DNA from 3 places in the Devosia albogilva genome. Region 1 is predicted to be linked to each of the others. Evidence: predicted binding sites of a transcription regulator. Region 1 holds the regulator's gene; each other region holds the start of a gene.
What was found. Region 1 encodes LexA, which represses DNA repair genes until DNA is damaged. Its sites were predicted from a motif close to TGTTCNNNNTGTGTTCNG; they were not measured.
Positions count from the first base shown of each region.

Region 1 (7,836 bases):
CGCACCCGTCTGGCGCAGGCCATCTTTGCGGCGGAGCAGGGCGATCTGACGGCGGCCGTGCCGATGGCCGGCAACACCAATGTCTATTTCGAACTGAACGCCATCGAACCCGCGCGGGACCAAACGCTGGACGAAGTCCGCGACGACGTCGCGGCTGCCCTGATGACCGAGCGGACCAACAATGCCCTGCTGGACGCGGCTGAAGAGGCCGTCGCCGAGGTGCAGGGCGGGACGGCGCTGGCCGACGTTGCCGCCAGCTACAACACCTTCCCGCAACTGAGCACGCCGTTCACCCGCTTCGGTTCCTCCGACGGCACCATCGACGGCACGATCGCCTCCGCGGCGTTTGCCGGTGGGCCGGACCTGGTGGACACCGCCGTGGGCGAAGATGGCAGCGTGACCGTGTTCCAGGTCACCAGCGTCATTCCCGCCGATGCAACGCTCGAGCAGGAGGTCGTCGACGGCCTCGACCAGGAGGCCCAGATCGGGCTCTATGGCGAGTTCGTCGCCGGTGTCCGTGACGATGCCGGGCTGCGGATCAACCAGCAGGCGCTGAACGAGGCGCTTGCCATCACCGGCGCCACGCAGTAGCGCCCTCACCTCGAAAGAAGCCACCATGGCCGACGACGTCTTTCCGCGTTTTTCCGAGCAATACGATGCCGGGAAATCGCAGATCGTCTGGCGTCGCGTGGTGGCCGACCTCGAGACGCCGATCGGCACCTATCTCAAGCTCGCCAGCGGACGGAGCAACACCTTCCTGCTCGAATCCGTACAGGACGGAAGCACCCGCGGACGCTATTCGATCATCGGCCTCTTGCCGGACGTGATCCTGAAGGTCGAGCATGGCGAGGCGTCGATCAACCGCTCCGCGCAGATCCACCCGAACGCGTTCGAGCCGCTGGCGGAGAAGCCGCTCGACGCGCTACGGCTGCTGGTGGCCGAAAGCCAGATCGACATGCCCGCCGGCCTGCCGCCGCAATCCGCGGGCGTCTATGGCTTTCTCGGCTACGAAATGGTCCGCTACATGGAGGTGCTGCCCAACAGCAACCCCGACGAGCTCGGCCTTCCCGAAGCAACGCTGATCCGGCCGTCGCTGCTGGCGATCTTCGACACGGTCAAGGACGAACTCTATATCACCGCCCCGGTCTATGTCCGCGCCGGCGTCACCGCTCGGCAGGCCTATGAAGCAGCAGAGGCGCGCATGGACGAGGCCGTGGCGCGACTGAACCAGTCGTTGCCGGCCGCCCCTGCCCTGCCCGACCTCGAGACGCTGGCCGTCACCAGCAATACCAGCCGCGAGGCCTATTTCGGCATGGTGGCGCGGGCCAAGGAGTACATCGCCGCCGGCGACATCTTCCAGGTGGTTCTGAGCCAGCGCTTCGAGGCCGAGTTCAGCCTGCCCCCGACGGCGTTGTACCGCGCCCTGCGCCGGACCAACCCCAGCCCCTACATGTACTTCCTCGACTTCGGCGATTTCGCCGTCGCGGGGTCGAGCCCCGAAATCCTCGTACGGGTGCAGAACGGGCAAGTCACGATTCGACCGATCGCCGGCACCCGGAAACGCGGCTCCACCCCGACGCGCGACCAGGAACTGGCGGCGGAGCTGCTGAGCGACCCGAAGGAACTGGCGGAACATCTGATGCTGCTCGACCTCGGCCGCAATGACGTCGGCCGGGTGGCGAAGATCGGTTCGGTGAAGGTCACCGACAAGTTCTTCCTCGAATACTATTCGCACGTGATGCACATCGTCTCGAACGTGGTGGGCGAACTGGACCCGCAATACGACTTCGTCGATGCGCTGGCAGCAGGCTTTCCCGCGGGCACCGTGTCGGGCGCGCCGAAGGTGCGGGCGATGGAGATCATCGACGAGCTCGAGACCTCCCGCCGCGGCATCTACGGCGGCTGCGTGGGCTATTTCGGCGCAGACGGGACGATGGACACCTGCATCGTCTTGCGCACCGGCATCGTCAAGAACGGCAAGCTCTATGTGCAGGCCGGCGCCGGCATCGTCGCCGACAGCCAGCCCGAGCTCGAGCAGATGGAATGCGAGAACAAGGCGCGGGCCCTGTTCACGGCGGCCGAAGAAGCGCTACGCTATGCCGGCGAAGCGAGGATCGGGCAGTGAGCAGCTTTTCGGCATGGGGAGTGCGTGGGGGCACGCGGTTGGTGGGGCGATGGCGGAGCTGGTTCTGACCAACCGCCAGATCCATTCTGTTTGAGGCAGGCTCCAAATGACCAAGACCCTCGTCATCGATAATTACGACAGCTTCACCTACAATCTCGTCCACTTTCTGGGCGAACTCGGCGCCGACATCACCGTGCGCCGCAACAACAAAATCACGCCGGACGAAATTGCTGAGATGGCCCCTGAGGCCATTGTCCTGTCGCCCGGGCCATGCACGCCCAACGAAGCGGGGGTGTGCCTCGCCGTGATCGACCGGTTCAAAGGCGAGATTCCGATGCTGGGCGTGTGCCTGGGCCACCAGGCCATGGGCCAGGCGCTCGGCGGCGAAGTGATCCGGGCGCCGCACCTGGTGCACGGGAAGACCAGCCGCATCGAGCACACAGCCAAGGGCATCTTCCGCGGGCTGAACGCCGGCTTCGAGGCGACACGCTACCACTCGCTGATCGTCAGGGCAGAGACGCTGCCGGAGACGCTGGAGGTCACCGCTCGCACCGAGGACGGCCTGATCATGGGCATGCAGCACAAGACGCTGCCGGTTCACGGGGTGCAGTTCCACCCGGAGAGCATCGCCAGCGAGAACGGCCATGCGCTCTTGCAGAATTTCCTGAACCTCGCCAAGGAGTTCAACGGCAAGCGGGAGGCGGCGTGATGGACATCAAGCAGGCGCTGCACAAGGTCGCCGATCGGCGCGACCTCACCGGCGAAGAAATGCGCAGCGTGATGCGCAGCATCATGGCCGGCGAGGCAACCCCCGCCCAGATCGGCGCCTTTCTGATGGGCATGCGGATCAAGGGCGAGACGGTGGGCGAGATCGCCGCTGCCGTATCGATCCTGCGCGAGCAGATGGTGCCGGTCACCGCGCCGGAGAATGCCATCGACATCGTCGGCACCGGCGGCGACGGGGTCGGCAGCCTCAACATCTCCACGGCGACGGCGATCGTGGTGGCAGCGACCGGCGTGCCGGTGGCCAAGCACGGCAACAAGGCGCTGTCGTCTCGTTCGGGCTCGTCGCAGGCGCTGGAGGCGCTCGGGGTGAAACTGGACCTCACTCCGGCGGAGATCGGCGACACCATCGCGCAGGCGGGCATCGCCTTCATGTTCGCGCCACACCATCACCCGGCCATGCGGCATGTGGGGCCGGCGCGCACCGAAATGGGCGTGCGCACGCTGTTCAACCTGCTGGGACCGCAGGCAAATCCGGCGGGCGTGCGGCGCTACCTGCTTGGCGTCTATTCGCAGCAATGGGTGGAGCCCGTCGCCGCAGCGCTCCTGGCCAACCGCGCCATCAAGGCGTGGGTGGTCCATTCGAGCGAGGGGCTCGATGAGCTGTCGACCTCCGGCCCCAACTTCGTGGCGCAGATCATGAACGGGGATCTGCGCAGTTTCGAACTGCATCCGGAGCAGGTCGGGCTGAGGCTGACGGACCCCAAGGACCTGCTCGGCGGCGATCCGATGGAGAATGCTGCGGCAATCAATGCCTTGCTCGACGGAGCGCCGGGCGCCTATCGTGACACCGTGCTGCTCAACGCCGGCGCCGCCCTGTTCGTCGCCGACAAGGTGGAGAGCATCGAAGACGGCATTGCCCTGGCGCGCGGGATGATCGACAGCGGCAAAGCCAAGGCCACACTCGCCCGCCTGGTGGCGGTATCCAACGGACGAGCGGAATGACCGATATCCTCAAGCAGATCGAACTCTACAAGCGCGAGGAAATCGCAGCGGCCAAGGCCATGCGGCCCTGGGCCGAAGTCGTCGCCCAGGCGCACGACCAGACGCCCCCGCGTGGCTTCCTCAAGGCACTCAAGGCTAAGCGGGTGAGCGGGAACTATGCCCTGATTGCCGAGGTCAAGAAGGCAAGCCCGTCAAAGGGCTTGATCCGACCGGATTTCGATCCGGCAGCAATCGCCCGCGCCTACGAAATGGCGGGCGCCGCCTGCCTGTCAGTGCTGACCGACCGCCCGAGTTTCCAGGGATCGCCGAGCTATTTGATCGAAGCCCGAGCGGCGACGCAGTTGCCGGTGCTGCGCAAGGACTTCCTGTTCGAGACCTACCAGGTGGCCGAAGCGCGGGCCTGGGGGGCAGACTGCATCCTGATCATCCTCGCTGCGGTTGGCGACGACACTGCGCGATACCTGCTCGATGCGGCCGAGGAATGGGGCATGGACGCGCTGGTGGAAGTGCACGACCAGTTGGAACTGGACCGGGCACTGGCGCTCGACGCGGAGTTCATCGGCATCAACAACCGCAATCTCAGGACCTTCGAAACCACGCTCGATACCTCCATCAAGCTCGCCGTCGGCGTGCCGGAGGGCCGGATGCTGGTCAGCGAGAGCGGCATCGTCGACCACCAGCACCTGGTGAAGCTCGAGCGGGAGGCAGGTATCGGCACCTTCCTCGTCGGCGAGAGCCTGATGCGGCAGCAGGACGTAGTGGCCGCCACCCGGGCATTGCTGATGGGCGCGCCGGTCGCGGCCGACTGATGGCGAGCGGCCTCACCCATCTCGACGCCCGCGGCCAGGCACACATGGTCGACATCGGTGACAAGGCGGTTACGCGTCGCCGGGCGGTGGCCGAAGCCACGGTGCTCGCCACCAGGGAGACCATCACCGCACTGGTGGAAGGCAGCGGTAACAAGGGCGACGCGCTGGCGACGGCCCGCATCGCCGGGATCATGGCCGCCAAGAAGACATCGGAACTGATCCCGCTCTGCCATCCGCTCGCGCTCAGCAAGGTCACGATCGATATCGACCCGCTGGTTGACGGTTCCGGCCTGCATGTGACGGCCGGGGCGGAAACCACCGGCCAGACCGGGGTGGAGATGGAAGCCCTGACTGCGGCAAGCGTCGCCGCGCTGACGCTCTATGACATGGGCAAGGCCATGGACCGTGCCATGACCATCACCGACCTGCGGCTGGCGGAGAAATCCGGTGGCAAGTCGGGCGATTACCGGCGGACGCCGTGAGCCTCAAGCCAGTCGAAGACGCGATGGCGGCTATCCTGGCCCGCGTGCCGCCCGTCACGGCGGAGACGGTGCCGCTGTCCGAGGCGGCCGGTCGGGTGCTGGCGGCTCCGGTGAGTGCAAGCCACGACCAACCGCCATTCGACGCCTCGGCCATGGACGGATATGCCCTCCGCGCCGCTGATGCTGCGAATGGTGCGGCGTTGCGCGTGATCGGCATGTCGCAGGCGGGCGCCGGCTTCGAGGGCACGCTGGGTGCCGGCGAGGCGGTGCGCATCTTTACCGGAGCACCCGTGCCGGCCGGCGCAGATACCGTGATCATGCAGGAAGAGGCCGTCCGCGAGGGTGACCTGGTGCGGTTCACCGCGCCCATACGCCGTGGCCACAGCGTACGCCTACGGGGCAATGACTTCGCGGTCGGTAACGAACTGCTCGCACCGGGCACGCTGCTTGGGCCGCTGCAACTGACGGTTGCGGCTGCGGCGAATGCCGGAACGGTGTCCGTGGCCCGCCGGCCGTCCGTTGCCCTGCTCGCCACCGGGGACGAGCTGGTGCCGCCGGGCAGCCCGCTCGGACCGGACCAGATCGTTGCCTCCAACAGCGCCGGACTGCTGCCGCTGCTCTCGCCCTATGCCGAGCGGGTGATCGACCACGGCATCGCCCCGGACGACCGCCAGGAGCTGACATCGCGACTCGCCGCGATCCTAGCCGACCAGCCGGACCTGCTGGTGACCACCGGCGGCGCCAGCGTCGGCGAGCATGACCTGGTGCAGGATGTGCTGAAGGAGCTAGGCGTTACGCTCGACTTCTGGCGGATCAACATGCGGCCGGGCAAGCCGCTGATGTTCGGCATCCGCGGCAAGACCCTGATATTCGGGCTGCCGGGCAATCCCGTGTCGGCGATGGTGACGGCGCTGGTGTTCATCCGCCCTGCCCTGCGCCGCTGGCTGGGAGCCACCGAACCGGAAACCTGGCGGTTACCCCTCGCAGCTCCCACGCCAGCAAACACGGCACGCCGGCACTTCATGCGGGCGCGCTTGGTCCGGACGGAGGCGGGTTCGCAAGTATTGCCCATCCTTGAGACCGATAGTGGCCACACCTCGTCCATGGTTGCGGCCGACATGTTGATCGTTCAGCCGGAGAACGATCCGGGCCGTGCCGCAGGAGCCTTAGTAGAGGCCATCCCGATCTCAGGTTTCTAGTTCTGCATGCGGCTCTATTGCAGAACATAGGCGGAACACTTATAGTCGTTCCGTCTATGTTCCGATTCTCGCCGAAAGGGCCAGAATGCTCACGCGCAAGCAACACGAACTGCTGATGTTCATCCATGAGCGGATGAAGGAGAGTGGCATCCCGCCCTCCTTCGACGAGATGAAGGACGCGCTCGATCTCGCTTCCAAATCCGGCATTCATCGCCTGATCACGGCCCTCGAAGAGCGTGGCTTCATCCGGCGTCTTCCCAATCGGGCGCGGGCACTGGAAGTGATCAAGCTGCCGGACTCGATGAACCCGACCCTGGGCGGGCGCAAGGCGCGGTTCGAGCCGGCGGTGATCGAAGGCAATCTCGGCAAGGTAGCGGCGCCACCGGCGCGCGGCGAGGACTATGCCCGCCCGGTGTCCGTACCAGTGATGGGCCGTATCGCTGCCGGTACGCCGATCGAAGCCATCCAGACCCACTCGCACACCATCGCCGTGCCGCCCGAGATGTTGGGCGCGGGCGAGCACTTCGCCCTCGAAGTCCGCGGCGACTCGATGATCGACGCGGGCATCTTCGACGGCGACACCGTGCTGATCCGCAAGCAGGAGAGCGCCTCGACCGGCGAGATCGTCGTCGCCCTGGTCGATGACGAGGAAGCCACCCTCAAGCGACTGCGCCGCAAGGGCCAGACCATCGCCCTGGAAGCGGCCAATCCGGCCTACGAAACCCGCATCTTTCCGCCCGATCGGGTGAAGGTGCAGGGTCGTCTCGTCGGACTGATGCGCAAGTATTAGGACCCCGTGGCCTAGCAGCAGACGCAGAAGGTTTGCCAGGTGGTGTTGCGCCTGGCCGGAGCGAAGCGGGAGATCCTGGTCTTCCGTCATGCGCTTGCGGGCATGCAACTGGTCAAGGGGACGCTCGAGCCCGGTGAGACTCCCCTAGCTGGCGCTTTGCGGGAGCTGACCGAAGAAGCCGGGCTACTTGCCGATCCGGGAGCCGGTCCACAGTGGACGAGTGCAGCGCTCGCCGATGGGCAGATCTGGCATTTCGTACCGGTATCCATCAGCGGCGTTCCAGACCGGTTCGACTTCTTCACCGCCGACGATTGCGGCCATTTGTTCCGGTTCGGCTGGTGGACCCTTGGAAAAGAGCCAGGGCCGGAATGGCACGAGATCTTCGTGCGCGCCTTGCGCGAAATCCACCATCGACACGAAGCGGCGTGAAGCCTCTGCCGGTGCCTCCGTTGAGGTTGGCCGCGGAAGTGAAATCGAAATCGTTTGGCAAGCGTCAGCTCGTGTCCTGCTTGCCCCCGGCTCTGTGAGCCGCCCTGAATCTATCCCGTTTATCCCCGCCCCCTCACTCGTGCCCTATGCTCTCGCCGTCGCATCCTGAAGCGCGGTCATGACGAGTGGTCGGGATGCGGTGGCAGGTGGATCGGGGTCGCCCGATCCGAACCTCGCTTGTCTTGCCGTGGAATCCCAAGGGAAAGTCCGGGAA
Region 1 is NZ_JBHUNP010000001.1:3,479,932-3,487,767, reverse strand. It holds gene ACFSX5_RS17440 (peptidylprolyl isomerase) at 1-591, shown strand, start outside; gene trpE (anthranilate synthase component I) at 617-2,125, shown strand; gene ACFSX5_RS17430 (anthranilate synthase component II) at 2,232-2,834, shown strand; gene trpD (anthranilate phosphoribosyltransferase) at 2,831-3,853, shown strand; gene trpC (indole-3-glycerol phosphate synthase TrpC) at 3,850-4,662, shown strand; gene moaC (cyclic pyranopterin monophosphate synthase MoaC) at 4,662-5,144, shown strand; gene ACFSX5_RS17410 (molybdopterin molybdotransferase MoeA) at 5,141-6,343, shown strand; gene lexA (transcriptional repressor LexA) at 6,429-7,133, shown strand; gene ACFSX5_RS17400 (NUDIX domain-containing protein) at 7,173-7,562, shown strand.

Region 2 (7,836 bases), 280 kb from region 1:
TCGCGGCGCCGAATATGTCGTCGACTTCCTGCCCAAGGTGAAGGTGGAAGTCGTGTGCCCGGATGAGCTCGCCGAAAAGGCGATCGAGGCCATCCGCACCGCCGCCCAGACTGGCCGCATCGGCGACGGCAAGATCTTCGTCTACTCCATCGAGCAGGCGATCCGCATCCGCACCGGGGAATTCGGCGACGACGCCCTCTAGAGCCTCAGGCTCCCGGCCCGTCCCGCAAGACAACAAGCATTTCCGAGTTACAGGGGAAAACGAATGACTACCGCAAGCGACCTTCTCAAGAAGATCAAGGACGAGAACATCAAGTACGTCGACCTGCGCTTCACCGACGTGCGCGGCAAGCTGCAGCATGTCACCATGGACGTGAGCGTCGTCGACGAGGACCTCTTTGAAGAAGGCACCATGTTCGACGGCTCCTCGATCGCCGGTTGGAAGGCGATCAACGAGTCCGACATGGTGCTGATGCCCGATCCGGCCTCGGCCTATGTGGACCCGTTCTTCGGCGCGGCCACGCTCGCCATCAACTGCGACATTCTCGAGCCCCTGACCTACCAGCCCTATAGCCGCGACCCGCGCACCACGGCCAAGAAAGCCGAGGCGTACCTGAAGTCGACCGGCATCGGCGACACCGTGGTGTTCGGCCCCGAGCCCGAATTCTTCATGTTCGACGACGTCCGCTTCTCGAACACCACCTACAAGGTCGGATTCGAAGTCGACCATCCGGAACTGCCGTCCAACAACGACACCGCCTATGAGTCCGGCAACAACGGCCACCACATCGGCCTGAAGAAGGGCTACTTCCCGGTGCCGCCGCTGGATACCGCCCAGGACATCCGCGGCGAAATGCTGGCGGCGATGGCCGACATGGGCGTCGTGGTCGAGAAGCACCACCACGAAGTGGCCTCGGCCCAGCACGAACTCGGCATCAAGTTCGCCCCGATGATCAAGTCGGCCGACGACGTGCAGATCTACAAGTACGTCATCCAGCAGGTCGCCAACGCCTACGGCAAGACCGTGACCTTCATGCCGAAGCCGATCTATGGCGACAACGGCTCGGGCATGCACTGCCACCAGTCGATCTGGAAGGACGGCAAGCCGCTCTTCGCCGGTGACCAGTATGCCGGCCTGTCGATGGAAGCGCTCTACTACATCGGCGGCATCATCAAGCACGCCAAGGCCATCAACGCCTTCACCAACCCGACCACCAACAGCTACAAGCGCCTGGTGCCGGGCTTCGAGGCTCCCGTGCTGCTGGCCTACTCGGCCCGTAACCGTTCGGCTTCGTGCCGCATTCCGTTCGGCCAGTCGCCCAAGGCCAAGCGCGTCGAGGTTCGCTTCCCCGATCCGCTGGCGAACCCCTATCTCGGCTTCGCCGCCCTGCTGATGGCCGGCATCGACGGCATCAAGAACAAGATCCACCCGGGCGATCCGATGGACAAGGACCTCTACGAGCTGCCGCGCCAGGAACTGATGCAGATCCCGACCGTGTCCGGTTCGCTGCGCGAGGCTCTGGAAGCCCTCGACAAGGACCGCGACTTCCTCAAGGCCGGTGGCGTGTTCGAGGACGACCAGATCGACAGCTACATCGAGCTCAAGATGACCGAAGTCATCAAGTTCGAGCACACCCCGCATCCGGTAGAATACGAGATGTACTACTCGGCCTGATCAGGCCACACGGAATAGTTGGAGGGGCCCTACGGGGCCCCTTTTTCGTGGGCGCTAGTTGCCGGGATTGTAGCGGCGGAAGGCCTGGACGGCGCGGGCGTCCTCCACGCGCTTCAGAATCACCCCGGCGAGCAGGTCCTGGGAGTTGGTGGACAGTCCCTTGGCGGTCCGCATGTACTCCCCCATCGCCTCCGGGTCGAAATCGGCCTGACCGATGACTTGCCCGAGCGCACGGTAAAAGGCCTCGTCTTCCGCAGGATCGGTAGTGTGCCACGTGTCGCGGTTGAGATAGGTATCGAAGATTGCGTACATCGCCTCGCTCGCTGCTCGCCGCCGGAACGGCCATCGTGACCGTCAGGTTGCCGATATTCTGCCGTGGGGTCTAGAACTTGGTCTGCAGTTCCAAAACGGCCTCGGGAGACAATGCCGGCAACATCAGCGTCTCAAGGGCATCAGCCTCCTGCAGTTCGATGAACTGCAGGGCGAAGCCCACGTCCAGGTAGCGCACCACGCGACCAACAAGCCTGCCGACCGCCAGCGGCGTCCCGATCTCAGGCGAAATGCCGGCCGACACTGCAACGCCTGACTGCGAGATGTCGATGACGAAACACGGAACGCAAGTGCCGTCGGCGAGAGTGATCAGTGTTCGTGGGTCGCGCGGCAGGATCCGCTTGTGCTCCCGCTGGTCGGGGGCCGATTGGTAAACGTGCTTGCGCTGCCAGACGATCTTCGCCCCGAGCTTGTCGCGTTCCGCATCCTTCAGCATCAGCTCCATGACGAAACCCGACGGCAGGCGGCGGTTGATGCGCCCCCGCAGCAGCCCGAACGTGTCGAAATGGGCCGCCACCGGTTCGTTCAGGGAACCGACGACCGGCCCGATCACTGCGGCAAAGCGGGTGGAAATCGAGCACAGGCGGCACGCATAGGCGGACAGCTTCTCGGTGCCCTCGCGGCGCTGTGGCAGCACATAGCGCCCACCAGCCGCTCCGATGAAGCGCACGTCATGCCACTCGAACTGCGACCTCGCTGGCAGCGCATCCCCGAAGAGTGCAGACGACAAGGCTTTCCCCCAAAAACCTTAGACTTCAAAATAATTTAGACCCAAACCCCTAACGAGTGGTCACGATCACCGCTCGACGTTGGCCTGCCGCGGCGAAGAAGCCTTCCGGCGAAACCACCTCGCGCAAACGCTTCCCCTCGATCTGCAGAAACCGGCTGCCCAGTCCGCGCACGAAGCTGCGGTCGTGCGAGACCAGCAGGCAGGTGGCGCCGTGGCTGACGATTTCGTCCTCCAGGCGCTCCTGGCCCGGGATATCGAGGTGGTTGGTGGGCTCGTCCAGCAGGTAGAGGTTGGGCTCGCTCAGCCGCAGCACCAGCAATCCAAGCCGCGTCTGCTGCCCATAGGATAGCTGCCCCACCCGCCGCGCCTGCTGTTCCACCGAGAACCCTGCTCCGGCAAGCAGGCTCCTGCGCCGCTGGTCGCCGATGTCGAACCGCTGCAGCACCTCGGTGGGCGTCTGCTTCTCCGGCAGCAGCGACAAGGCCTGGTCCAGATAGCCGCAGACTGCCTGTGGGCTCGTCCGCAGCCCCTGCACCGTCTCGCCACCAAGGGCGCGGTGCACGAGCTTCAGCAGTTGCGACTTGCCCGTTCCGTTCGCGCCGAGCAGCACCACGCGGTCGCCCTGGAACACATGCAGCTTGTCGATCCGGAACAGCGTCCTGCCGTCCGGCGATGCCACCTCGACATCCTCGAACGCCAGCATCACCTTGGCCTGGGCGCCGGCATTCACCAGCCTGATCTCGCCGCTCCGCTCCCGATGGACCTCGGCCGCCGCAGCCTCGATCTTGGCGGCCCGCTCGCGCAGATACTTGGACTTGACCACCAGCAGATCGCTGCCGGAGTTGATGCCGATATTGGTGAGCTTGGCCGCCTGCTTGCGCAGCCGCTCGGCCTCCTTGAGCTCCCGCTCGCGCTGGGCCTCCGCCGCCTCGTCAGCCTCCGCCAACGCGATGCGCGCACGGCTGAACGGCAACGCGAAGGTTACGGACTCCGTCGGCCGGAGAAACAGCGTCCGGTTGGTAGTATTATCCAGGAACTGCCGGTCGTGGCTGGCGATCACCACCGGCACCGACTTCGACACGCCCGCGAGCCACCGCTCCAACTGCGCCAACCGGGTCAGGTCGAGATGGTTGGTCGGCTCGTCGAGCAGCAGCATGTCGGGCTGCCGGACCCAGGTCCGTGCGATCAGCGCGATCCGCTGCCAGCCGCCGCTGAGCTCGCCCACCAGGCGATCCCGCATCTCGGCCGGGGTTTCGAACTCGTCGAGCGCCACCTCCACCCGCCAGGCCTCGTAGTCGCGCTCCGCCTCGGGCAGCGCCTCGAGCACGGCATCACGCAGCGTGAGGCCAAGGGAGTCCTTCGGCATGTCCTGCTCGACATAGCCAACCGTCAGCCCGCGCGAACGCACGATGTCGCCCGTAGTGAGTTCGGCGATCCCCGCCATGGCGCGCAACAGGGTGGTCTTGCCGCGGCCATTGCCGGCGACGAGCCCGAGGCGATCGCCTTCGGCTATGACGATGTCGAGATTGGAAAAGAGCGGTTCGGTGGCGATGACGCCGGCGTTGCGGAGACTGATCGATCCCATCGGGAGAATTCCATTGGTGCTGGCGCAGCAGCGCCTATTGCCAGAAACGACGGTGCCAAGGGCGAACCGTCAGGATGGGCAAACCAGTGGGATGAGACCGAAGAAGGAGGTCCGGACCAGCGCCTGGTCAGCCCTGCAGCGAAAACCGCAGGGCGAAAACAGGGCCGCGCTGGCGATGATGCTTGTAGCTATGCATGCAGCCCTCCTGTTGGCGTGGTCGATGGTCGAGACATAACGCCGGCTGCCAGGCATGGCAACCGGTCAGGCGAAGTAGAACAGCGCGGAAACACAGAGCAATAGCCCCAGACGCGGGGCAGCCAGATCGGCCAGCCGGTACGCAATACCTGAAAATCCGGCAAACGGCCGATCGAGACGGCGACTCAAGCCGAGCGGGACAGGGTACGCAGAACAAGTTTCCCGGTCGGCTTGCATACGGCTACTCCAGACCAAAACCGTATGCCCTTGGTTGTAGCGGCACGCGCTTAAGAAAGTGCTTTCAAGAAGCAAACGGAATGTAAATCCGGCGCCCGATCTTGGGACAGGCCCGCACCCTACCCCGCCGGCCGCAGCCGTTCGCGGCCCTCGATCCGGCCCGTGCAGATGTTGAAGTCCAGCAGCCACACCCAGCCGTCCCGCGTCGCCCGCACCTGGATATGCTTGTCCATCTCCACATTGAGCGCGATGTTGTCATAGCCGCGGGCGGCGACCGCCTGGCGCACCTGATAGTCGTTGAGGCAGGTGATCCGCTCGGGGAAAAAATCCGACCGCTCGTCGCCGAAGAAGATGCCGAAGTTTAGGTTCTGCGCGGCGGCCGGCTGGACGAGCAGCCCGGCACTCGCGATCACGATTGCTGCAAGCTTGCGCATGGCGGTTCCTTTCCGCGCCTTCTGGCGCTATCGGAGGGCAATTCATCATCCTGCGTCCGGTTGCTTGAACTGTTGGCCAACAGGCCGTTCAGCCACCGTTCATGTTCGTTCATCCGGTTGTTGGGGAAGAGCGGGGGGCGAGGCGATTCAAGCGGTCGCCGGCAGGTATGATAGAACCAACGTTCCCGATTCGGTCCTCAACACGGACGATGCATGTCTGAAGACAACGACCTTTTCGGCGCCCGGCCCGAAGCTGTGCCGGTTGATGCCGTCCCCGAGCCCCGCGCGTCCTCAAAGTCCGCGGCAGCGCCGAGCTATTCGGCCGCCGACATCGAGATTCTCGAGGGTCTCGAACCGGTGCGCCGCCGGCCCGGCATGTATATCGGCGGTACCGACTCCAACGCCTTGCACCACCTCTTCGCCGAGGTGATCGACAACTCCATGGACGAGGCCATTGCCGGCCACGCCAACCGGATCGAGGTGCATCTGGGGGCCGACGGCTACATTACGGTTACCGATAATGGCCGCGGCATTCCGGTCGAGAAGCATCCGAAGTTCCCAAACCGCTCGACCCTCGAGATCGTGCACACCGTGCTCCACGCCGGGGGCAAGTTCGACTCCAAGGCCTACGAGACCTCAGGCGGGCTGCATGGCGTCGGCGTCTCCGTGGTCAACGCCCTCTCCGACGAGATGGTGGTGGAGGTCGCGCGCGACCAGCAGCTACACCGCATCATCTTCAGCCGCGGCAAGGTGGTCGAAGACGTGACCAATATCGGTCGCGTCAACAACCGGCGCGGCACCACCACCCGCTTCCACCCCGACCCGCAAATCTTCGGCGACACCGCCCACTTCTCGCCCGAGCGGCTGTTCCGCATGACGCGGGCCAAGGCCTACCTGTTCGGCGGCGTCGAACTGCGCTGGAGCTGCGACGAGAGCCTTGCCACCAGCGATGTCCCGGCAAAGGCGGTCTTTCACTATCCGGGCGGCCTCCGCGACTTCATGGAAGCCCGCATCGAAGGCGAAACGCGGGTCGTCGACGACATTTTCTCCGGCAGCCTGGGCAAAGCCGGCAGCCACGGCGCCGTCGAGTGGGCCATCGCCTGGACGGTGGGGGATGGCGGCGTCTCCTCCTACTGCAACACCGTGCCCACGCCCGACGGGGGCACCCATGAATCCGGGCTGCGGACAGCCCTGCTCCGCGGTCTCAAGAACTATGCCGAGCTGACCAAGAACAAGGGCGCTTCGATCCTCACCGCCGAGGACGTGCTGGCGCACTGCAGCGCCATGCTGTCGGTCTTCATCCGCGAGCCGGAATTCGTCGGCCAGACCAAGGACAAGCTCGCATCCGGCGAAGCCACCCGCATCGTCGACAACGCCCTGCGCGATGCCTTCGACCACTGGCTGGCTGCCTCGCCGAACCAGGCTGGCAAGCTGCTCGATTGGGCCATCGAGCGCGCCGAAGACCGTCTCCGCCGACGCAAGGAAAAGGAAATCGACCGCCAGAGCGCGACACGCAAGCTTCGCCTGCCCGGCAAGCTGGCCGACTGCACGCAGACGGCGGCGCAAGGCGCCGAGCTGTTCATCGTCGAGGGCGACTCGGCGGGCGGCTCCGCCAAGCAGGCGCGTAGCCGCGCCAGCCAGGCCGTTCTGCCCCTGCGCGGCAAGATTCTCAACGTCGCCGGGGCCAGCCGCGACAAGCTCGCGTCCAGCCAGATCATCCAGGACATCATCCAGGCCGTCGGTTGCGGTACCCGCGATCGCTACCGCGAGGAGGATCTGCGCTACGACAAGATCATCCTGATGACGGACGCTGACGTGGACGGCGCCCACATCGCCTCCTTGCTGATGACCTTCTTCTTCCAGGAAATGCCCAAGCTGATCGATGGTGGGCATCTCTACCTGGCCATGCCGCCCCTGTATCGCATCACTCAGGGCGCGAAGACGCTCTATGCCCGCGATGACGCGCACAAGGCCGAGTTGATGGCCACCGAGTTCACGGGCAAGGGCAAAGTGGACGTGACCCGCTTCAAGGGCCTCGGTGAAATGCCGTTCGCGCATCTGCGCGAGACCACCATGGCCCCGGCAAGCCGCACCCTGCTCCAGGTCAAGGTGCGCGATGATCTCGACGCCACCCGCACCACCGTCGACCGCCTGATGGGCAACAAGCCGGAATCCCGGTTCGAGTTCATCCAGCAGAACGCGGCCTTCGTGACCGATCTCGACATCTAGGAACGGCGATCTTGTGTGTCTGCGCCACCGCCGGTAAAACTCCCGCATTCTGAGGTTCCGATGACCGCTTCCATCCGCTTGCGCTGAAAAATCTGCATCGACCCGCGTCCCCCGCTCCAGCGGGCGACCTGTCATGACCAGATTTTGAAAGCGACAGCAGATGAACGTCTTCGACGTACCCTCAGACCCTGCCTTTTGGCAGGACCCTGCCCCATTCTATCGATCCGCACTCCAGCACGGTGGTGGCCTGTTCACCATCAGCAGCGGCGGCTACTCCGTCATCGGCTACCAGGCCCTGTTCGAGCTTGGGCGCGATCCAAGAGTGGAAGGCTTCCCCTTCCCCGAAAAAGGCTTCGGGCCTGGCCTTGATGACCTCCACCGCCTCTTGCGCTGGGGCCTGTTTGCCCTTGGGGCTCCGCAG
Region 2 is NZ_JBHUNP010000001.1:3,760,217-3,768,052, forward strand. It holds gene ACFSX5_RS18805 (P-II family nitrogen regulator) at 1-202, shown strand, start outside; gene glnA (type I glutamate--ammonia ligase) at 266-1,675, shown strand; gene ACFSX5_RS18815 (hypothetical protein) at 1,730-1,987, opposite strand; gene ACFSX5_RS18820 (PilZ domain-containing protein) at 2,058-2,735, opposite strand; gene ACFSX5_RS18825 (ATP-binding cassette domain-containing protein) at 2,785-4,320, opposite strand; gene ACFSX5_RS18830 (hypothetical protein) at 4,872-5,186, opposite strand; gene parE (DNA topoisomerase IV subunit B) at 5,400-7,415, shown strand; gene ACFSX5_RS18840 (cytochrome P450) at 7,576-7,836, shown strand, end outside.
Region 2: a site for LexA is predicted at 5,367-5,384, ahead of parE (DNA topoisomerase IV subunit B). Genes of this name have one in related genera too.

Region 3 (7,836 bases), 3.1 Mb from region 1:
ATCGCGCAGCAGCGCCTTGATCTCGCCTTCGGCCACTTCCGTTTCATAGCCCAGGAACTCGGTGGGGCCGACCTTGTCGGCGAGGCCGAACCAGACCGTGTCGGTTGCGGCTTCGCCTGAACCTGCCCAGCTCTTGCGGGCCTCGGCCTTCTGGGCCGCCATAGCGGCATCAAAACCCGCCTGGTCGACGGCGATGCCGCGGTTGCGCAGAGCGTCCTGCGTCAGGTCCAGCGGGAAGCCATAGGTGTCGTAGAGCTTGAAGGCAGTGGCGCCATTGAGCACGTCGCCTTCGGCGAGGTCGCGGCTCTCGTCGGCCAGGATCTGCAGTCCGCGGCCGAGGGTCTTGAGGAAACGTCCTTCTTCGAGGCGCACCGTTTCGGTGATCATCGCCTCGCCGCGGCTGAGTTCGGGATAGGCTTGTCCCATTTCGCGAACCAGCGCCGGCACCAGCTTGTGGATCACCGGCTCGTTGGCACCGAGCAGGGTGGCGTGACGCATGGCGCGGCGCATGATGCGGCGCAGCACATAGCCCCGGCCCTCGTTGGAGGGCAGGACGCCTTCGGCGACCAGGAAGCTCATCGAGCGCAGGTGGTCGGCGATGACACGCAGGCTCTGCTTGCCCGGACCATCGGCATCGGCGCCGGTAGCGCTCGACGCGGCAGCAATCAGCGCCTTGAACAGGTCGATGTCGTAATTGTTGTGGACGCCTTGCATGACCGCGGCCATGCGCTCCAGACCCATGCCGGTGTCGATCGACGGCCGCGGCAGACCGGTGCGGGAACCGTCGGCATACTGCTCGTATTGCATGAACACGAGGTTCCAGATCTCGATCCAGCGGTCGCCATCTTCATCCGGCGAGCCCGGGGGGCCACCCCAAACGTCCTCACCATGGTCGTAGAAGATTTCCGAGCAGGGACCGCAGGGACCAGTGTCGCCCATCTGCCAGAAGTTGGACTTGGCACCGAGCCGGACAATGCGGTCGTCGCTGAGGCCGGCCACCTTCTTCCACAGGGCATGGGCCTCATCATCATCTTGATAGATGGTGACCATCAGCCGTTCGCGCGGCAGTGCCCAATCCTTGGTGAGCAGGGTCCAGGCCAACTCGATCGCGCGCTCCTTGAAGTAGTCGCCGAACGAGAAATTGCCGAGCATCTCGAAGAAGGTGTGATGCCGGGCGGTAAAGCCGACATTGTCGAGGTCGTTGTGCTTGCCACCGGCGCGGACGCATTTCTGGGCGGTCGCCGCCGTCGAGTAAGGCCGCTTTTCGACGCCGGTGAAGACGTTCTTGAACTGGACCATGCCCGCATTGGTGAACATCAGCGTCGGATCGTTGCGCGGCACCAGCGGGCTCGATGCGACAGCCTCGTGGCCATTGCGGGCGAAGAAATCGACGAAGCTCGAGCGGAGGTCGTTTACGCTGGTCATCAACGGGCTTTCATTGGGCAGGCGGGCACGGCGGACGCCGTGGCGAGATCGGCTGGCTTTCTATCGTGTGGCCTGCCGCAATGTCCAGCATTGCCGCGCCCTTGGCACAGCCTGAGGGCCGGGCCGATGTGAAAAAGGCACCGCGCGAGCGGTGCCTTGGGATGTCCCTGCATGGGAGGAGGTTTATTCGCCGTCGTCACCCGCGTCGTCTTCACCACCGGCGACCAGCAGGACCTCACCCAACAGACCGGAACTCTCGCGCACACCCTGCTCGATGGTGTTGGCGACGTTCGGATTGTCCTTGAGGAACTGGCGGGCATTTTCACGCCCCTGCCCCAGCCGCTGCGAGTCCCAGGAAAACCAGGCGCCGGACTTCTCGACGATGCCGGACTTCACGCCGAGATCAAGCAGTTCGCCAGTCTTGGAGATGCCTTCGCCGTACATGATGTCGAACTCGACCTGACGGAACGGCGGCGCCAGCTTGTTCTTGACGACCTTCACCCGGGTCTGGTTGCCAACGATCTCCTCACGATCCTTGAGCGCACCGATGCGACGGATGTCGAGTCGTACCGAGGCGTAGAACTTGAGCGCGTTGCCACCCGTGGTGGTCTCGGGCGAGCCGTACATGACGCCGATCTTCATGCGGATCTGGTTGATGAAGATGACGAGGCACTTCGACTTCGAGATCGAGGAGGTCAGCTTGCGCATCGCCTGGCTCATCAGGCGAGCCTGCTGACCCGGCAGGGAATCACCCATCTCGCCCTCGAGTTCGGCGCGCGGGGTCAGCGCCGCCACCGAGTCCACCACCAAGACGTCGATGGCGCCGGAGCGGACCAGAGTGTCGGTGATTTCGAGCGCCTGCTCACCGGCGTCCGGCTGAGAGATCAGCAGGTCGTCCACATTGACGCCGAGCTTGCGGGCATAAACAGGATCCAGGGCATGCTCCGCATCGACGAAGGCGCAGATGCCACCCTTGCGCTGCGCTTCGGCAATGACGTGCAGCGCCAGAGTGGTCTTGCCCGAGGATTCGGGCCCGAAGATCTCGACGATACGACCCTTGGGCAGGCCGCCGATGCCGAGAGCAATATCCAGCCCCAGCGAGCCGGTGGAGATGGCTTCCACCTCGATGGCCGAGTTTTCACCCAGCCGCATGATGGAGCCCTTGCCGAAATTGCGCTCAATCTGGCTGAGCGCGGCGGCAAGCGCCTTGTCCTTGTCCATCGATCCACCTTCAACGATACGCAGCGGCGCGTTAGCCATGAGTCCGTCTCCTTATTCCACGCCCGGACAGCCTGCGCAACGCGACCAGACCGTCGATGAACAGCAAGTATCAGTGGCGGATTTGTTCTCACAATGTTCTCGCCCCGTCAAGGGACAAAATGAGAACATCCTGTTTGGGAACATTGCTGCGCTTCCAAAAGTATGACTATTGCTACTGGACAGCGGAAGCGGCGTTGCGTTCTATGCCGCCACCTTTTCCGACCAGTGCGCCGAGGAGCCGCCGATGAACCTGATCCAGTATTTCGACCGCGCCGGGGAGCGAGCCGTGGCCCAGGTCGAGGGTGGCGTGGCCCGCCGCGTGGTCGGGGCGACCAGCGTCTACAGCCTCGCCTGGGAGGCGCAGAACCTCAAGGCCGGCGGCTTGCCGGCAATGGTGGCCCAGCACGGATTGGGCGAGACCGAGGACATCGCCGCGCTGCTGGCGGAGGGCCGGATGCTGGCGCCGATCGACCATCCCGACAAGGCGCACCTGCATGTCACCGGCACCGGACTGACGCATCTCGGTTCGGCGGCAACGCGCGATGCCATGCACAAGACCGACAAGCCGGAAGCCGAGCTCACCGATTCGATGAAGATGTTCCGCATGGGACTCGAAGGCGGCAAGCCGGCGGGCGGCATGAAGGGCGTGCAGCCGGAGTGGTTCTACAAGGGCAACGGCCACGTCGTGGCCAATCCAGGCCACCCGATCCCCTCCCCGGCATTTGCGCTCGACGCAGGCGAGGAGCCGGAGATCGCCGGCATCTACCTGATCGACAAGAATGGCATGCCGCGCCGGCTCGGCTTCGCCCTGGCCAACGAGTTCTCGGATCATGTGACAGAGCGGATCAATTACCTTTATCTCGCTCATTCCAAGCTGCGGGCCTGCTCCTTCGGGCCGGAGCTGCTGGTGGGCGACCTGCCCGCGGACATCCGCGGCACCTCGCGTATCTGGCGGGACGGCGAAGTGCTCTGGGAAAAGCCGTTCCTGTCGGGTGAGGACAATATGAGCCACACCATCGCCAACCTCGAATACCACCACTTCAAGTACCCGCTGTTCCGCCAGCCGGGTGACGTGCACGTCCATATGTTCGGCACGGCCACGCTGAGCTTTGCCGACGGGGTACAGACCCGGCCCAACGACATCTTCGAGATCGAGGCGCCGCAGTTCGGGCATGCCCTGCGCAACCCCCTGCGGGTGGAGGAAGAGCATACCGTGGTGGTCAGCGGCCTCTACTGAGGCCGCTTTACGCGTCGGCGCTGACATGTCAGTTACCCCGGACCTTTGGGAGGACGACATGGTGAAGCGGTTCGACACGCGCCGGGTGGGGAACACGGCGCTCGAAGTGACCACGCTGGGGTTCGGCGGCGCGACCATTGCCGGCAGCTTTCAGCCGGTTTCGGCCGAGCAGGGCCGGACCACCGTGGCGCATGCACTCGAGCTTGGCATCACCTATGTCGACACGGCGCCCCATTACGGCTTCGGCCGGTCGGAGCACCTGGTGGGCGATGTGCTGCGCGAGCGCCCCGGCGGGGCGGTGTTGTCCACCAAGGTCGGACGGCGGCTGGTGCCGGTGCGTGGGCCACTCGAGCACAAGGCCGAGTTCGTCGATCCCCTGCCCTTCGCCGAGGTCTACGACTACTCCTATGACGGCATCATGCGCTCTCATGAGGACAGCCTGCAGCGGCTGGGCATGAGCGCGGTCGACATCCTTTACGTCCACGACATCGGCACCGCCACGCATGGCACCGAGGAGAACCGGCATTATTGGGCGCAACTGGAAGGCGGCGGCTATCGGGCGCTGCGGGAGTTGCGCGACAGCGGTGCGGTGAAGGCCATCGGCCTCGGCGTCAACGAGTGGCAGGTGTTGATGGACGCCTTCGCGCTCGGTGACTGGGATGTGTTTCTCTTGGCGGGGCGATACACGCTGCTGGAGCAGACGGCGCTGCGGCCTTTCCTTGAGACTTGCCTCGAGCGGCAGACGTCGGTGGTTGTCGGGGGGCCGTTCAACTCCGGCGTGCTGGTGGGGCGGGACACCTACAACTACGCCAAGACCCCGCCGGAAATCGTGGCGAAAGTCGAGCGTATCGCGGCGGTCTGCCAGGCCTTCGACGTTCCCCTGCCCGCAGCGGCACTGCAGTTCCCGCTGATGCATCCGGCGGTGTGCTGCGTGCTGCCCGGCCCCCGCTCGCCGGAAGAGCTGGACGGCATCGTCGCCTGGTGGGAGACGGAGATCCCGCCGGCTTTGTGGACGGCGCTGGCCGATGAGGGCCTGCTCGAACCCGGCACCCCCACCGGCACGGCCTAGGCCTTCTTCGTCGGACGGGAGATCCGGAACGCCAGCTTCATGGCCAGCGGCCACGCCACCATGGTCAGCGCGAAGGCCAGCGGCCAGGCGATCAGGAACTGCCTGGGCCAGCCGGCAAGCCACTTGGCTGTCGGGCCGAGCGCGAAGAGCGACATCAGCCCCGACATGCTCAGGGCCATCATGAAAGTCATCAGGATTTGGGCGACAATTGCAGTACGCTTGTCCATCTGCGGTCCTTGGTTGGGACAGATGGCGCAGCGAAGAACTCGCTCCATGGCACCATCCGTCCGAGGGATTGGTGCCGCGGGTTCGCGCCGGAGCGCGACTTCATCTCGAAAACCAGGGCTGGAATAACCACACCAGCCTGAATCTTTTCGGCCCTGGTGAGATAGCCGGCGACATGCTCCTCCGCAAGTGCGTCAGTTCAGGTCGAGAGCATACTGCCGGAGCAGGTCGAGGGGGATAAGTCCGAGCACCTGGCGGTTGGTGCGGCGGAGAAAGACGCGCGGCGCCATGCCGGCGCGGTAGGCCTCGACCCAGCGCATCGCAACCAGGCACCAGCAATTGCCGGCGACAAGGCCTGGGAAGCTCATCTCCGGCCGCGGGGTGCTGAGGTCGTTCCCGACCGAGCAAGAGAAGGCGAGGAACTCGTCCGTTGCCTCGATGCAGACAAGGTGCACGGCGGAACTGTCAGGCCCGGCGGCACAATAGCCGGTGCGGAAGAAACCGGTCAGCGGGTCACTGGAGCAGGGTTCGAGCGGTTCGCCGAGCACGTTGACCTCGCTCGCGCCCCAGAACCGCCCCTGCTCGTTCACGACGGCCGCTTCCCGGTCTTTTGCAGCACTTCCTTGACCTTGGAGTTGATCTGGTCGAGCGAGTACGGCTTGGGCAGGAATTCGACGCTCTGGTCGTCCTCGATGTCACGGCGGACGCTGTCCTCGGCATAGCCGGACACGAAGATGACCATCAGGTCCGGGCGGCGCTCGCGCACATGCTTGAGCAGGGTGGGCCCGTCCATCTCCGGCATGACGACGTCGGAAATCATCAGGTCGATGTTGAAGTCGTGCTCCTCGAGAATATCGAGCGCCTCGTCGCCGCCATCGGCCTCGAGCACCTCGTAACCGGTGGCGCGCAGGGCACGGGCGGAGAAGGCGCGGACGCTCTCCTCGTCCTCGACCAGAAGGATGCGCTCCTGCCCCGTGAGGTCGCGAGCGGGTGCGGCGGCAGCGGTGGTCTTCGCAGCGATCTCGGCTTCAGAGGGCACGTGGCGCGGCAGGAAGATCTTGAAGGTGGTACCGACGCCGACCTGCGAGACCGGATAGATGAAGCCTTCCGTCTGCTTGATGATGCCATAGACGGTGGAGAGGCCGAGGCCAGTGCCCTTGCCGAGTTCCTTGGTGGTGAAGAAGGGCTCGAAGATCTTCTGCAGGATTTCCGGGCTCATGCCGGTGCCGGTATCCTGCACCTCGATCATGACATAGTCGTTGGCGACCAGGCCATCGAAGGTCAGCCGCTCGGCTTCGGAGCGCTCCACATTGGCGGTGCGGAGCGTGATGGAGCCGCCATTCGGCATGGCGTCGCGGGCGTTGACCACGAGGTTGATGATCACCTGCTCGAGTTGCACCACGTCGGCGCGGACCGGCCAGATATTGCGGCCATGCTCGACGGAGAGCTGGTTCTTCTCGCCGATCATGCGCTTCAGCAGCACGGTGAGGTCATCGACGATCAGCGGCAGTTCCAGCACCTGCGGCCGCAGCGTCTGCCGGCGCGAGAAGGCCAGGAGTTGGCGGGTGAGACCCGCGGCGCGATTGGCGTTCTGCTTGATCTGCATCAGCTCGCTGAACGACGGATCCCCAGGCTTGTGCTTGAGGAGCAGCAGGTCGGAGAAGCCGATGATGGCGGTGAGCAGGTTGTTGAAGTCGTGGGCGACGCCACCGGCGAGCTGCCCAACCGCCTGCATCTTCTGCGACTGGGCGAACTGGGCTTCGAGCTTGCGCTGATCGGTCATGTCGAGGGCATAGACATTGACGACTTCCGGTGAACCGGCACTGGTCTCGGAGGCCGAGACATAGAGCCGGACGGCGTGATCGCCCTCGGCGCTGAGCAGTGCGTCCACCGGCTCGACCTCGGACTTCTTGGCCTTGGCGTCGGCGATGGCGCGCTGGAAGCGCTCGCGGCTCCCCTCCCCGATCAGTTCGGACAGAGGTTGAAGTTCGAGACTCTTCTCCTCGCCGGACCAGCGGAAAATCCGCCCGAACGGGGCGTTGGTGCGGATGATCCGGCCATCGCCATCGAGGGTCGCGATGGCGAACGGCGTGTCGTTGAAGAACCGCGAGAAGCGGACCTCGGCGGCGCGCAGTTCCTCTTCGGTGTCCGGCGCGTTGGACATATCGAGGACGAGGGTACGGGTCTCCCCCAGCTCCCCGTCGGCGAGACGGGCGGCACGATGCAACAGGCGCACCGGCAGGCTGGTGCCGTTGCGGCGCACGAAGTCGATGTCGATGATCTCGGTGCGGATGTCGCCGGCATTGTGCCCGCGGCGCAGCAGGGTGGCGCCGTCGCCGCGCACGATGTCGTTGAGGGTGAGCTCACCGGCGTTGAACTCGGCGAGATCATAGCCGAGCCAGTCGGCCAGCGTCGAGTTGAGGTACTGGATGCGCCCCATGGCGTCGGCGGAGAAGAAGCCGGACGGCGCATGGTCGAGATAGTCGATGGCGCGCTGCAGATCGCGGAAGGCGCTTTCGTTGCTTTCGTGATCGCGGGTGATGTCCTCCACCGACCACAGCACCATCGGGCGACGGGCATCCTCCGTCTGCGGCAGCGGGCGCACCGACACACGATACCA
Region 3 is NZ_JBHUNP010000001.1:356,896-364,731, forward strand. It holds gene alaS (alanine--tRNA ligase) at 1-1,425, opposite strand, end outside; gene recA (recombinase RecA) at 1,609-2,685, opposite strand; gene araD1 (AraD1 family protein) at 2,930-3,922, shown strand; gene ACFSX5_RS01905 (aldo/keto reductase) at 3,981-4,991, shown strand; gene ACFSX5_RS01910 (DUF2798 domain-containing protein) at 4,988-5,218, opposite strand; gene ACFSX5_RS01915 (DUF2237 family protein) at 5,411-5,806, opposite strand; gene cckA (cell cycle histidine kinase CckA) at 5,803-7,836, opposite strand, start outside.
Region 3: a site for LexA is predicted at 2,796-2,813, ahead of recA (recombinase RecA). Genes of this name have one in related genera too.